DNA from 2 places in the Priestia sp. YIM B13490 genome. Region 1 is predicted to be linked to the other one. Evidence: a T-box and tRNA genes for the amino acid it is inferred to sense, from the RefSeq annotation. Region 1 holds a T-box; the other holds one or more tRNA genes.
What was found. The T-box of region 1 lies ahead of trpS (tryptophan--tRNA ligase). A T-box ahead of a tRNA ligase gene usually reads a tRNA of that ligase, here a tRNA-Trp.

Region 1 (7,647 bases):
CATCACGTTATATTACCCGCGCTGATTCTTGGCTTGATGTCGACCGCGCAGTATACCCAGTTTTTGCGCAATGATATTATTGAAAACAGTCGCAAAGATTTTGTGCGCACTGCTAGAGCAAAAGGGACAAAAGAATCTAAAATTTATAATGTTCATATCTTACGCAACTCAATGATTCCGCTTATTACGTTTTTAGGATTTGATCTTGTAACAATCATTAGCGGTTCTATCATTACAGAGACGATCTTTACGTATCCAGGAATTGGAAAATTGTTTGTTGACTCTGTAGCAACTCGTGACTACTCAGTTATGATGTCGCTTACAATGTTGTTTTCAATATTAACACTGGTTGGGAATCTGGTTGCTGATTTGTTATACGGCGTAGCAGATCCGCGTATTCGTTTGGATTAGGAGGAGAAAGTATGGAAATTGTAACGAAAAAAGATGTACAGCCAGAAGTGAATATGAAAGCTCCTAAAAACCTTTCTCCATGGGCGATTGCGCGAAAGAAGTTTGTTAAAAATAAACTAGCCATGATAAGTTTAGCTTTCATGATTGTGATTACGCTTCTTGCCATTTTTGCACCGCTGCTTACAAAAGCAGATATTACACGTATCGACTATATGGCGATGAATGCAGCGCCTTCTAGTGAGCATTGGTTTGGAACGGATACAAATGGACGAGACGTATTTGCACGTACATTGTATGGAGGAAGAACTTCGTTACTGATTGGAGTTGCTTGTACAACACTCGTTATTTTAATCGGAACTTTTATTGGTTCGATTGCGGGTTATTACGGAGGCAAAGTGGATCAATTCTTAATGCGTTTTACAGACTTTGTATTAAACTTTCCGTTAATTGTTTTCGTTGTAGTGTTAAATACAATCCTAATTGGAAAGATCTCAGGCGTTTGGACGCTCATCCTAGTTGTTAGTTTCTTAAGCTGGGGAAGTACGGCCCGGCTGGTTCGAAGCAAAATCTTGGCTGAAAAAGAAAATGAATATGTGCTTTCAGCCGTTTCCATTGGGTGCAGCCCGTTTAAAATCATCTTTAAACATTTGCTGCCAAATGTGTTTTCAACAATTGTGGTTCAAGCCAGTTTGCAGATGGCGATCCTTATTGTGTTTGAGTCAGCGATTAGCTTTATCGGTTTTGGCGTGCCGGCTGATACGCCAAGCTGGGGGAATATGCTGACAGAAGCAAGGGAATCAGATGTGCTGCAGAATAAGCCTTGGATGTGGGTTCCGCCAGGTTTAGCTATTACATTTACGATCCTAGCTATCAACTTCATTGGTGAAGGATTAAAAGATGCTTTGAATCCCAAATCTCTTCGTTAAAAATCTATCACAAAAGTGTGATAGATTTTTTTAGGTTTGTCAGACCTCCTGACAAACCTATTACTATAGAAGAAACTCGGATTTTTTTTGCTTATAGGTGTGGATATAGCTCATGAAGCCTTTAGCAATCATTAGCACTGGCGTTATATCTGAGCTTCGAAACAAGTGCATTTGAATAATAGCCAAAAACGAAGGCATTTTACAATTAATTTTTAGAAAAATAACATCATTTGGAATAAAAATTCCTTTCTCTGCCTATACTGATGGATAACAAACAGATAGTAAGTGAGGGGTAAATTATGCTATATCTTCATGATGTATGGGTTAATTGGTTTGAAGGCGAAGAAAACGGTTATAATGTGTGTCATTTCCATGAGTGGAGAAAAGACGATTGTGTAGAACTGCTCGATCAAGCACCGTTATTAAAAGTAAATCCGCTTTTATTTCATTACATTGAAAATGATCTTTCCGAGCTACCTCAACAACTACTACAAGATGTCTATCAGAAAGCATACATTCGGAAAAATCATGAACGCACGCAGGTTGAATATTGTTTTATTGTTACAGATGGAACGAATATTTTAGCAATTGATACGATGGGATATCATATTCCAATTCGAAAAAGCCGCTTAATTCCAAGACAGGAACAGTTAGTCTATGAGATGATTGCGGATCAAGAAGAGCTAGAATATAAGTTCAGTGAAGACGAGCTGAATAAAAAAGAGCATCATATTCTTTCACCGTCTCCTGAAACGATGAGAGGACTAACACGTAAAGAACGTCAGCTAAAACAGCTGTTATTTATGGCACTTGATCAGCTACATACAACAAAAAATACAGCTCAAATCCGCTACTGGTACACGGAGTGGAATCCAACGAAGTACGAAGACATTCAAGAGATGCCGTTTCAAGACGTGTGGAGTCAGCTATACGATGAAACGAAGTCAGGGTGGTCACCGAAGCATAAATTATTATGCGAGCGCTTAGTAAAAGGACAACCTTTCTTTGAAAAACTTTGGGAAATTGAACAAGAGCCAAAAGTTAATTAAAAAAAACGACTGCATAGCAGTCGTTTTTTTTAACGTTTACGGCCAATTCCCATTGCGTTTCGCATTTTGCGAAGCATTTTATTAGCCGTTGCATTTGCTTTATCGGCACCTTGATCTAAAATATCATCTAGCTCGCTAGAATCAACTAATTCATAATATCTTTTTTGAATTGGAGCAAGTGCTTCAGCTACCACTTTGGCTGTGTCAGCTTTAAAGTCACCATAACCTTTGCCTTCGTACATCGCTTCAATGTCTTCGATCGATTTATTGGCTAGGATTGAATAAATACTTAATAAGTTTGAAATACCTGGCTTATTTTCTTTATCGTAGCGAACAATACCTTCTGAATCCGTTACGGCACTTTTGATTTTCTTTTCAATTGTTTTAGCGTCATCCAAAAGCGTAATGAAAGCTTTTTGGTTTGGATCGGACTTGCTCATTTTTTTCGTAGGATCTTGAAGAGACATGACGCGTGCGCCCACTTTTGGAATACGTACTTCAGGGATAGTGAAGATATCATTGTATTTTTTGTTAAAGCGCTCAGCTAAGTCACGCGTTAATTCTAAATGCTGCTTTTGATCTTCACCAACTGGAACCAAATCGGTGTTGTATAAAAGAATATCCGCTGCCATTAATGGAGGATAAGTTAGTAATCCTGCTGATACTGCTTCTTTTCCAGCGGACTTATCTTTAAACTGAGTCATACGTTCAAGTTCACCGATATACGCTACGCACTGTAACATCCATCCCGCTTCTGTGTGGGCAGGCACTTCCGATTGAATAAATAAAGTCGATTTTGCTGGATCAATTCCTACCGCTACATACAGAGCAGCAAGGCCTCGAATGTTTTTACGAAGTGCTAAACGATCTTGAGGCGTTGTAATTGCATGCTGATCTACAATACAAAAATGACAGTTATAGTCATGTTGAAGTTCAACAAATTGCTTCATCGCTCCAATGTAGTTACCTAAAGTGATTGTACCGCTTGGTTGAATACCTGAAAAAATTGTTTTCATCAAATCTTCCTTTCATCTGCACATATATGATGCTAATTTACGGATACAACATAAAAAGGCCCATCCGCTCCTAGCATAAGCTAGGGGCGAATGGACCGCGTTGCCACCCTAATTAGCACACATAATTGTGAACTATCTTTATTCATGTAACGTTGAGGTCAACGTTCAAGCTTTGCACTTGAAAGCTCCAAAGTCCATTCTGCAGGTTTCAATGTTTGTTCTCACCAGCCACAAACTCTCTAAAAATGAAAATTCTGCATACTACTCTTTTTCACAGCTTTAATTATATAGTTATTCGTTATTATAACGCGAAAAAGCAGGAATTTAAACATCTTATCGCTAAAAAGTTTTATAAGACAATTTACTGGAATTTTTCAGCGGCAAAAAAAGACAAGAACCTTTTAATTAAAGCATTTCTTAATGAAAATTTGGTGGAGGATTTGGTAAAAATCTTTTATTTAATATTTCTAATGGCTTTGTAATACTATCGTAATACCTATACTACAAAAAAGATTTTAGAAGTCTGACAAGTAGGCACAATCCTTATAAGATAAGGTTTTTTCCCTCATGACAAAAAAATACCATTAAATAATAGTATTGCAATAAATTTTTAAAATATTTATAATAGGCGTAACAAACATATTTTTTACAAAGGTATTACAATTTCTTAATTTTTCAGAAAACACAAAATAGACAATGTTTTGTTTCAATTAGCGAATTTTGTAATGAATGAGTCTTCTACATATTAAGCGCATACATTGGATTTACAGCATGTAAACAATTGATGACAGTTTCATAGAGTAGAAGAATAATTTTGCAGTGAGGTCTTTAATGCTCTACTACGTGAAAAAATAACTGATTATTTTGTATTGAAAGAGGATTAAGAAATTAGTACATATCAAAAAAATATGGTTGCCACACAAACAAAATTTAATAGGGGGTAACACGCAATGAAGAAAAGGTTGTCGATTCTTTTCAGTTTGCTGCTTGTAATGAGCTTGTTTTTAGCTGCATGTGGATTTAACAAAGAATCTGGTGGCAGTGAAAATGCTAGCAGTGATGGCGGCGAAAAGAAAAAAGAGCAAGAGCTTCGCGTAAACATTAAAACTGAGCCTTTTTCATTAAACCCAGGCTTAGCTAATGATTCAACGTCATCAAACGTATTATTACAAACATTTGAGGGTTTAACTCGTATCGGTAAAGATGGAAAACCTGAAAATGCAATGGCGAAAGATGTGAAGGTCAGCGATGATCAAACTAAATATACGTTTACAATTCGCGACGATGCAAAATGGTCAAATGGTGACCCTGTAACAGCAAAAGATTTCGAATATGCATGGAAATGGGCGTTAGATCCTAAAAACGAATCTCAATATGCATATCAATTATACTATGTTAAAAATGCACAAGCTGCTAATGAAGGAAAAGGTTCATTAGATGATGTTGCGGTTAAAGCAACAGATGATAAAACGCTTGAAGTAACATTAGAAAACCCAACGCCATATTTCTTAGAATTAACAGCTTTCTATACGTACTTCCCAGTGAATACGAAAATTGCTGAATCAAATGAAAAATGGTACACAAATGCAGGCGAAAACTATACGTCAAACGGTCCTTTCAAGCTTAAAGCTTGGAAACATAATGACAAAATCGAGTTAGTTCCTAATGAAAACTATTGGGATAAAGATGCTGTAAAACTTAAAAAAGTTGAAATGTACATGATCAATGATAACAACACTGAACTTTCAATGTTCAAAAACGGTGAATTAGACTGGGCGGGTATGCCTACTGGTCAATTACCAGCTGATGCACTTCCTGAATTAAAGAAAGACGGTTCATTAAACATTCAAGAGATTGCAGGTACTTACTGGTACAAGTTTAATACAGAACAAAAACCTTTAGACAACGTGAACATTCGTAAAGCATTAGCTTATGCAATTGATCGTAAAGGTATTACAGAACAAATTACAAAAGACGGTTCAGTTCCAGCGATGGCGGCTGTACCACCAACAATGTTTGAAGATAACAAAAAAGGTTACTTCAAAGACAATGATGTGAAAAAAGCAAAAGAATATTTAGAAAAAGGCTTGAAAGAAATGGGCCTTAAAGATGCTTCAGAACTACCAGCAATTAAGGTTTCATACAACACGGATGAAAAACATGCAAAAATTGCACAAGCTGTTCAAGATATGTGGAAGAAAAACCTTGGCATTAAAGTACAGTTAGACAACTCTGAGTGGGCTGTTTACATTGAAAAGTTACACCAAGGAGATTATCAAGTTGGACGTATGGGCTGGTTAGGAGATTTTAACGACCCAATCAACTTCTTAGAATTGTTCCGTGATAAAAAAGGCGGAAATAATGATACAAACTGGGAAAACCCAGAATATAAAAAGTTATTAATTGACTCTCAAAAAGAAACAGACCCTAAAAAACGTCTGGAAATGTTGAAAAAAGCAGAAGGTATCTTTATGGATGAAATGCCAGTGGCACCAATCTACTTCTACACAAACGCTTGGGTACAAGACAAGCAGCTGAAAGATGTTGTGATGTCTGGACTTGGAGACATTCAGATTAAGTGGGCTCATTTTGAGTAAGTAACATCAATTGTGACAAAGGGTATATGGGGCCTGGTGCTCCATATACTTTTCTTTCTTGTGCGCGAATTTTGTAAAAATATGGAGGTGTGTCAGGGTGTTCAAATATATAGGAAAACGACTTATTTATATGTTTCTATCATTATGGCTGATCGTAACAGCGACCTTTTTCTTAATGCGTGCTGTTCCAGGAGGTCCATTCACATCAGAAAAGCAGCTTCCCCCTGAAATTCAAAAAAATCTAAATCAGTATTACGGTTTAGACCAGCCTTGGTACCATCAGTACTTTGATTATTTAACATCAATTTTAAAGTGGGATTTTGGTCCATCTTTCAAATATAAAGGCCAAACGGTAAATGATTTGATTAACGGCGGATTCCCTGTTTCATTCATGCTAGGGATGGAAGCTATTTTAATAGCAATTGCTATTGGTGTAGTACTTGGTGTTATTGCTGCTTTAAAACATAATAAGTGGCAAGATTATACGGCGATGGTTATTGCAGTTCTAGGAATCTCAGTTCCGAGTTTTATCATGGCAGCGGTATTACAATACGTTCTGGCTATGAAACTACAAATTTTTCCGGTTGCACGCTGGGAATCTTGGGCACACACGGTGTTACCAGCTCTCGCGCTTGCTTCAACCCCTATGGCGTTTATCGCACGATTAACTCGTTCGAGTATGCTTGAAGTATTAAGCAATGATTATATTCGTACAGCGAAAGCAAAAGGTTTAAGCAGAGGCGTGATTACAGTTAAGCACGCCATGCGAAATGCGATGCTTCCAGTCGTATCCTATATGGGACCTTTAGTAGCAGGGATTTTAACAGGTAGCTTTGTTATTGAAAAAATATTTGGTATCCCGGGATTAGGTTCACACTTTGTACTCAGTATCTCAAACCGAGATTATACAACGATTATGGGCGTAACGGTGTTCTACAGTATTTTACTACTTTTTTGTATCTTGCTTGTAGATATTGCATACGGATTCATTGACCCTCGAATTAAACTTACAGGTGCTAAGAAAGGAGAGTAACTATGCAGCAACTTCCAAAAATTCCTAAAGAAATGTTTGAAACAGCAGGGATTGACCGCGCTCAGGCAGAAAAGATTGAAAAACCGAGTCTTTCATTCTGGCAAGATGTTTTTATTCGTTTTCGCAAAAACAAGCTTGCTATGTTTGGGGTAGTACTAATGGTTCTCCTTGTTTTTATGGCTATATTTGGTCCATTGATGGTGAAATATGATTATGCAACCAATGATTTATTGAATGCTAATCAGGCTCCATCTTCTGAGCACTGGTTCGGTACAGATGAATTAGGGCGTGATGTTTTTGCTCGTACGTGGGAAGGCGCTCGTATTTCATTATTTATCGGGTTAGCAGCAGCTTTAATTGATTTATTCATCGGCGTAGTTTGGGGAAGCATCTCTGGATACCGCGGTGGCCGTACGGATGAAACAATGATGCGTGTTGCGGATATCTTATATGGTGTTCCTTACCTTTTACTCGTTATTATTTTAATGGTTATGCTTGGCCAAGGGTTAGGCACGATGATTTTGGCGATGACTATTACCGGCTGGATTAACATGGCCCGTATTGTACGTGGACAAGTATTGCAGTTAAAAAACCAAGAGTACGTAATGGCTTCAC
Region 2 (7,647 bases), on a different contig from region 1:
AGATTTTTATCTTTAAATAAAAGTCCGAGAGCTATATATACTTTCACTAATATAAATCCGCATACTACTCCAAGGATACCTGGAATCCAAGCGGTTTGTTTAGAATCTACAGTCATAGCTGCTGGAGCAATAACAATTGTGCTTCCAATTGTATAAAGCATAACGAGCATACGAAATTGAATCGTTGAAATTTTAACTACAGGTTTCACTGTATTCACTTCCTCTTCTTAACGTCTTAAGATAGTAAATGAAGTAAAAATATGCTGACTGGCTTGAAGATAGCAGCTGATAAATCAGAAGGATTTGGAACATTTAAACCAAGTGCTTTACAGATGCTTACGACCATTCCAATTGCAAGAACTGTATAGAATAGCCACAGTTCTTTCTTTGCTTTTTTTTGCCGTAGTTTAGGTACTTCAAACCAAATGACGAGCGTGCCAACAATAAGTAACCCCAATACCCCTAGCATACACTAGCTCCTATACATGAATAATTAGTGTTATATTTTACTGGAAAATAATTACTTATACTGAAGGTGCATTCTTTATTAAAGGTTTTTGAGTTTCTATACATTGCTAGAACGCCGCTTTTTGTTTTGAATAAACCCTGCTATTAAAAGGAAAAGTGGATATAAGATGCCTACAAGTAAGCTGTAGGGAATCCACGTTTTTGTATCCCAATCCTTTTGATAAGAAACGCTTGGATACACAATAAGGGAAAGGGTAATCATAATGAGCGCGACTGGAAAAGAAAATAGCTTGTAGTCCTTTATATGAAATACATTAGCAAACCCCAAAAGAGTAGCGTAAAAATAAATGCAAAGTTTAAAAAAGAGAGTAATAAACCACAAAATAGCAATGACTACTTCAATTCCTTGGAGAAAGTTTCCTACATCAATTCTTCTACCTAATTCATAACTTGGAAACATGGTGATTTGGGAGTAATAAGGGCCAAGCACTAAAATTCCGAGTAAGATTAACGTCACCATCACTAGTCCACCTGCTATATTACCTATATAAAAAGATTGAGTTGCCTTTTTTGTGTCTGATGTATGGGAAGGAAAAATCATAAGCAGGATAGTATAAGTCAAAGAACTCATGCTTAAAAAGGTTAAAACAGCACGAATAAAAGCTTTTGGATGGATTTCGAACACAGGCTGAATATGCTCTATTTTAATTTGAGGAATCATAGACAAAATGAGAAGTCCGAATAATCCGACAAACCAAGGGAATAAAATTTCGGCACTTCGTGCAATAACTTCTATTCCTAGGCGTACTCCTACGATGACCACGCCCATAAATGCAATATGGATGGCTGTAAGCGGCGTATAGGGAAGAATTTGTGTAGTGAGAAAATTTCCTACATAGTAAAGAACTTGACTGCTGATGAATAAATTGGATAACACAAAAACAACTGATACAATCTTTCCGGCTATTTTGCCTAAAATTTTTTCGTTCATTTCCATAAGCGTAAGCGTTGGAAACATGTTTCCTAGTGAGGTGAAAAGCAAAACTAAGCCAATTCCTGATGCTACACCGAAAAGTGCGGCAATCCAGGCATCTTGATGAGCATCAGCTGTAATAGCAGCAGGTACAACAATAATGGTGCTGCCAATACTATATAACGTTACTAGCTTGCGAAACTGCGCAGCTGAAATATTGATTTCATTAAGCAAAATGAGCACATCCTTTTGCCATATACACTAATTAAGTGATCCAACGGAATAATAAGTGACTTAAAGGTTGAAACATTACTTCTACCCAATCAGAAGGATTCGGTAGAGGCAGACGAAAGATTTTTGCAAGAGCGATTATGATACTGATTGTCATAAACACAATAAAAATGTTCCGTTCCTTTTTATGGGAGTGTTGAGGTAATCTTTTTATTTCCATCCATATAATCCCTGCACAAATGATCAAAAAGGAAAGAAACAAGTGCATGCAGTCAACCCCAATACATTTTTTCGTTCAGATAAGCTATTCGTATGATGTCCGCTAAAGAAAGTGATTATACATTTTTGTAAAATATAGAAAGTATTTCAGGAGATAGAAGATATTTTGTAGGGCTCTTAAATGATTGAGGGATTTGTTATGAGGAATATTCATTTAGCTTTAACCTATTGAAGCGTCGTATGAATAAGTAGAAAAATGCCACACTAAAGAGTGAACAAATGGAAAGGAGCACTATGATGAAAAAATACCCATACAATAAAGATAAACAACAATCGTTTCAAGCAGCACAGCAGGGGCATAAAGAAGCAGTAGATGCATATGAACAGGCAAATGAAGCTAAAAATGATGCATCGTACGGCCATGAAGCGAAGCAAGCGATAGGTGAAGTGAATGAAGCCTCTCAGCAAATTGAAAATGCGCTTGAAAATGCTTCTGAAACACAGCGTCAGCGTTTAACAGAGTTTCAGCAAGATATAAAAGATATGGAGAACGACCTTAATCAATAAAAGAGCCGCTGTTTTACTTAGGCAGGTTCACAATAGAGAGTATAAATTGTAAAAGCAGAAGGTAATGAACTTCTGCTTTTTTTATTGGTAGTGTAAACGTAGGTTTCGTGTATATAATTGCTTCTAGCTGTTGTTTGGAGGGAAAGGCGAAGACTGGCACGGAAATCAACAGTGGTGTAACAAATAATCCATCATTCCATTCTTATTTTAAAAGGTATAGAAGTTAAAAAAGTAAGAATCCTAATAAAAACAGAACGATAAGAATGGAAAGGGATTGTGACAGGAAATATGCTAATAAACATACTAATAATGATTGTCGTATTGTACTTCATATATGTATTCGTAACTGCAGTGGTACTGTTTTATGTCCCTTTACACAAGGGAAAAGACTTAAAAGTAATGAATACTGAGAATTTTTACGGGAAGAAAGAATCCACAGATCGAGTTATGCTTTTAGAAAATGGTTATTTTTCAGGGCTTGTTCGGATGCAGATGATTCAAGAAGCGAGGCATACAATTGATATTGCATACTTTTCCATCGGTAAAGGCCGTTCTTCGGATTTACTTATGGGTGCTTTATTCGAAGCTGCGGATCGAGGTATACATATTCGCGTGTTGTTAGATGGGATCGCTCATGGGTTAAAAGGCAAGAGGAAAAATGTTCTTTATGCTCTAGCTTTCCACAATAATATTGAATTAAAGTACTATGAGCCCTTTACTATTTTTAAACCTTGGACATGGCATAACCGTCTTCACGATAAAATAATAGTAGTCGATGGCCAATTAGGTATTAGTGGAGGACGAAATATTGGAGATAAATACTTGGCTAGTCAACCAAATAAAAATTTTGTCTATGACCGTGATGTACTGATTTATAACACAAAGCAAGAAAGTCATAGTGTCATTCTCTCAATGGAGAAGTATATAGAAAAATTATGGAATCATCCGTATACACGAAAAGCTTTTCCAAAGCCCAAGAAAACTAAACAATTTCGCGGTCTTTCAGGAAAAAAATTATTGATAGATCAATACGAAGAGGCCAAAAAAGTAAACGAACCTTTTGTCCATCCTTATATTGTATGGAGAGAAGCAACGATGCCTACAAGAAAGATTTCTTTTATTACAAATCCTATTCAACGAATAAATAAAAGCCCTTTTATATGGAAAACATTTATTAAGCTTTCCCAGCAAGCTGAAAAATCCATTGTTGTTCAAAGCCCTTATATCGTACCAACAAAAGAAATGGAACAGTATATAGATAAGCAAGTAAAACCAAAAGTGCAAAGAATTATTTTAACTAATTCTATTACATCCACTCCAAATGCTATGGCTTTTTCTGCATACTTGGGAGTGAAGAATCGCGTTATAAAAGCTGGTTCGAAGCTTTATGAATATCAAAAGCCCTATTCAATTCACGGGAAATCTGTTGTTTATGATCAGCGTTTAAGTGCAGTTGGTTCTTTTAACTTAGATTCACGCTCTGCATTTTTAAATACTGAATCCATGGTTATGATAGATAGTGAAGAATTTGCAGCCGAGTTAACAGGAGCTATTGAAACTAAAATTTCTCACAGTACGCTTGTGGGGAATGAGGGAGAACCTGTGGATGTTAATACGGATTCTCAAAAAAACGTGCCTCCCGTAAAATCTGCACTCCTACATATTCTTTCGGTCTTTACACGATTTTGGAGACATTTTGTATAGTACTGTGTTACAGCAGAGTCTTTAAAAACAAATAGCGGAGATTAAAGAGGACTGCAGCTGGTGAAGGGAATGTGTAAAAAACTGTGATATGCCTCACAGTTTTTTTGAAACCCCTAGTACTAGTTATGATTCATCAAAAGACCTATTGACGAAATTCCATATATGTTTTATTATGATATAGCGTCGTTGATAAACGAGGTTCTTTTGAAGAAATCATTTCTAGGGGCATAGTTTAAAGGTAGAACTACGGTCTCCAAAACCGTCAGTGTGGGTTCGATTCCTACTGCCCCTGCCATTTTGGAGTTATTTTTTAATTCACACGCGGGTGTGGCGGAATTGGCAGACGCGCTAGACTTAGGATCTAGTGTCTTACGACGTGGGGGTTCAAGTCCCTTCACCCGCATCTTTACTTTCATATACGCGCGGAAGTAGTTCAGTGGTAGAACACCACCTTGCCAAGGTGGGGGTCGCGAGTTCGAACCTCGTCTTCCGCTTCTTTTCAAAAGCAGTTTGCATGTGCAAACTGCTTTTTTTTTGTAGAAATAAAGAGTTTTATTATACTGTTTGTAATCAGAAATATTTTATTAAAACAGCACTGTCTATACGTGTTGCTTTCGTGAATATACACATAATATTGGGGTTACATTAAAAGCTAATGAACGATACGTGAAGACATCTAATATGGTGTTTAAGATAGGGGAGAGTCCTATGGAATCTAGTTGGTTTTCAATTATACCGTTTTTAATTGTTATTCCCATAGCTATTTTCACGAAACAAGTGCTGCCAGGGTTGTTTTTAGGCTTATTAGTAGGCGCTTATTTGATTGACCATTCGATTATCGGAGGTGTTGAAAAGCTACTTCACTACGTTGTACAAGCTCTTAGAAATAAAAGTAATATAGAAATCGTCGTCTTTTTATACGCGTTTTCAGGGCTCATCGGAATGATTAAGATGGCTGGAGGAGTTAAAGGTTTTGTGGAAACAGCTGCTGAAAGAATTGATACAAGAAAAAAAGCCCTTATTTTAACCTATGTTTCAACCATTGGAACATTCAGTGCTCCCACATTTCGTTTTGTTACAATCGCGCCCATCATGAGAGCGCTGCTGAAAAAAGTGAAAATGACGACAGCAGAGCTAGGGTTCGTTATTGAAACAACTGCTACTCCTGTTATCGTCTTAATTCCTGTGGCAACGGCATTTGTAGGATATATGGTATCCATCATTCAAATGGCGATTGATCATCAAGGTATAAAACAAGACGCTTATTCTTTGTTTATTCAAAGCATTCCTTATAATTTTTTTTCGATTGTGATTATTTTAGTAGGGATTTATTTAAGCTTTTTTCATCATTCAACATCTACAGCTCCTATGAAGCTTGAGGAAGAAGACGAAAAAGATTGGCATGATTGTCATCCTTGCGTATCGAAGGATTTGCCTTCCAAGCCTTGGAATCTGTTAGTGCCTTTACTTGTCGTGATTTCACTCACCTTACTTTTAACATGGTGGAGTGGACATCATAAGAGTCACACCTTTTTTGAAGCATTTATTAAAGCAGACGTGCTAGAAGCGATGGTAGTAGCTTTAATTATGACTACGTTAATTACCCTCATTTTTTTCTTGTTTCAGCGCTTTACATTACAGAATTTGCTTAATGGTTTTATCACAGGAGGCAATGACTTAATGTCCGTTATTCTGCTGTTATCGGTAGTATGGGGATTATCCGCTGTTACAGAAGACTTGGGTTTTTCCAATTTCGTGACGGCACATTCTAAGTGGATTCCTCAAATGTTTGTCACTCCTTTTATGTTTGTGTTTGGAGCTGCTATTTCTTACTTTATCGGGTCTGCTTGGGGGACGTGGGGAATTTTAATGCCGCTTGGCGTATCGCTTGCAAGTTCTGCAGATCTTTCTTTGCCGTTGATTATCGGTGCCGTATTTGCAAGCGGTTCATTTGGAGCGTTTTCTTCGCCTTTAAGCGACGATACGAATACCATCGCCAAAATATTAGATTTATCTGTTATTGAATATGCCAAGTATAAATTAAAGCCCGCTCTAATTGCAGCGGGAATAACAGTTGCTTTTTATCTTGTGGTATCTTTCTTGTTTTGAATGAGGGAAATAGCCATCTAGTATCAACTTTTCATTTTTTTCAGCTTAAAGTATGCATACAGCCCTAATGATAGGCACACTAGCATGATACAAGTAAGCGGAAATAAGATGGTATTAATAAAATGATCATAAAACCATATATACACGAACATCACCTCGATAATTTTAACGCTATTTTTTCTATTTATTAGAGATATACTATCTGTGCTGCTTCTTCCTATTTTTCAAAAAGGCGATAATCAAAAGCAGTATAGGTACGATAGCAAAAAGAGGCATATGTAAAAGAAATCTCGCTACGTGTAGCCCTTCATAAAGATGTTCTTGAAAATTACTAGCGATTGTAATCGACAAAAACAACACAATGATGCCTAAAGGATACACTAGACGGGAAGGAGATTTAATTTTAAATAAAGTAGCTGTACCTATGATAGAGGCATAAAACAAGATGCTAACTTTAAAATAAATCCCAATAACCATAGCAAACATAAAAAATACATCGAGACGCTCTAAAAAATCAGCTACTTGAATCGTTTGAACAGTACTAAGAAGAGGGAACTGTGATCTTGTCGTCAAATCAACCCCAAGCACGCTAATGTTAATGATCATCGTAATAATTAAATTAATTCCGCTTAATCCCGTTGCGCATAGCATGGTGACACTTGCTTTTTTGGGGTTGCTTAAATAAGGAAGAAGCATGGTAAATACAATAGCTTCTGTGAAAGGGAAATACAGCGTTTCAGTTAAAGCAACTTTGGCCACAGGAAGTATTCCTTCTTTTAATACCGGCTGTAAGTTCTTAAAATCAATTAATCCCGAGCTAATAATCAAGATGAAGCCTGCAACAGCTAGAAAATACATGAAAATAAACAGAAGCTCTCCTGATCTGGCTATCGCTTCAATACCTTTTCGAGTTATATAGATAATGACCAGCATCAACAAGGCATTAGCAATAAATAAAGGCGTATCGGGATAGGCAAAAGTAAGAAGCATCTCTCCGAAATCTCTTAGAACTCGTGATGCATCGTATAAAAAATAGACAATATATATGAATGCAAGAAGTGTTCCAAGTGCCTTCCCTAAAATTTTCTGCATATATTCTGTAGGCAGGAGGTCCGGATAGTAGGAATAGAGCTTATGATAGACTAAGAAGAAAAAAAAGCTGCACAGCATTCCAATTAAAATAGCTAGCCATGCATCTTGCTTCGCTCGCATTGCAAGAGGAACTAATAAAGCACTTCCCAGCTCGAATAAAACCATGAGAATAAATAATTGAGTGGCGCTAATTTTTGCTTTTTCCATATAGCCAGAACCTCCTGACCTCAGTTTTGTTTTTCTTTTAGGCTAGAGAGAAATGATTTATTGCGCAGACCTGTTCG

Region 2: it encodes a tRNA-Trp, which carries the amino acid that the T-box ahead of trpS (tryptophan--tRNA ligase) is inferred to sense. The anticodon was not compared.

The regions. Positions count from the first base shown of each region.
Region 1 is NZ_JBHZOT010000002.1:829,781-837,427, reverse strand. It holds gene opp4B (oligopeptide ABC transporter permease) at 1-411, shown strand, start outside; gene opp4C (oligopeptide ABC transporter permease) at 423-1,337, shown strand; gene ACFX4R_RS09550 (YjbA family protein) at 1,637-2,386, shown strand; gene trpS (tryptophan--tRNA ligase) at 2,416-3,405, opposite strand; T-box leader at 3,482-3,686, opposite strand; gene ACFX4R_RS09540 (peptide ABC transporter substrate-binding protein) at 4,353-5,999, shown strand; gene ACFX4R_RS09535 (ABC transporter permease) at 6,097-7,032, shown strand; gene ACFX4R_RS09530 (ABC transporter permease) at 7,035-7,647, shown strand, end outside.
Region 2 is NZ_JBHZOT010000003.1:412,495-420,141, forward strand. It holds gene ACFX4R_RS11995 (GerAB/ArcD/ProY family transporter) at 1-209, opposite strand, end outside; gene ACFX4R_RS12000 (hypothetical protein) at 236-469, opposite strand; gene ACFX4R_RS12005 (GerAB/ArcD/ProY family transporter) at 566-1,684, opposite strand; gene ACFX4R_RS12010 (hypothetical protein) at 2,189-2,458, shown strand; gene ACFX4R_RS12015 (phospholipase D-like domain-containing protein) at 2,768-4,162, shown strand; tRNA gene ACFX4R_RS12020 (tRNA-Trp) at 4,384-4,457, shown strand; tRNA gene ACFX4R_RS12025 (tRNA-Leu) at 4,484-4,565, shown strand; tRNA gene ACFX4R_RS12030 (tRNA-Gly) at 4,585-4,656, shown strand; gene ACFX4R_RS12035 (Na+/H+ antiporter NhaC family protein) at 4,871-6,271, shown strand; gene ACFX4R_RS12040 (GerAB/ArcD/ProY family transporter) at 6,470-7,570, opposite strand; gene ACFX4R_RS12045 (Ger(x)C family spore germination protein) at 7,591-7,647, opposite strand, start outside.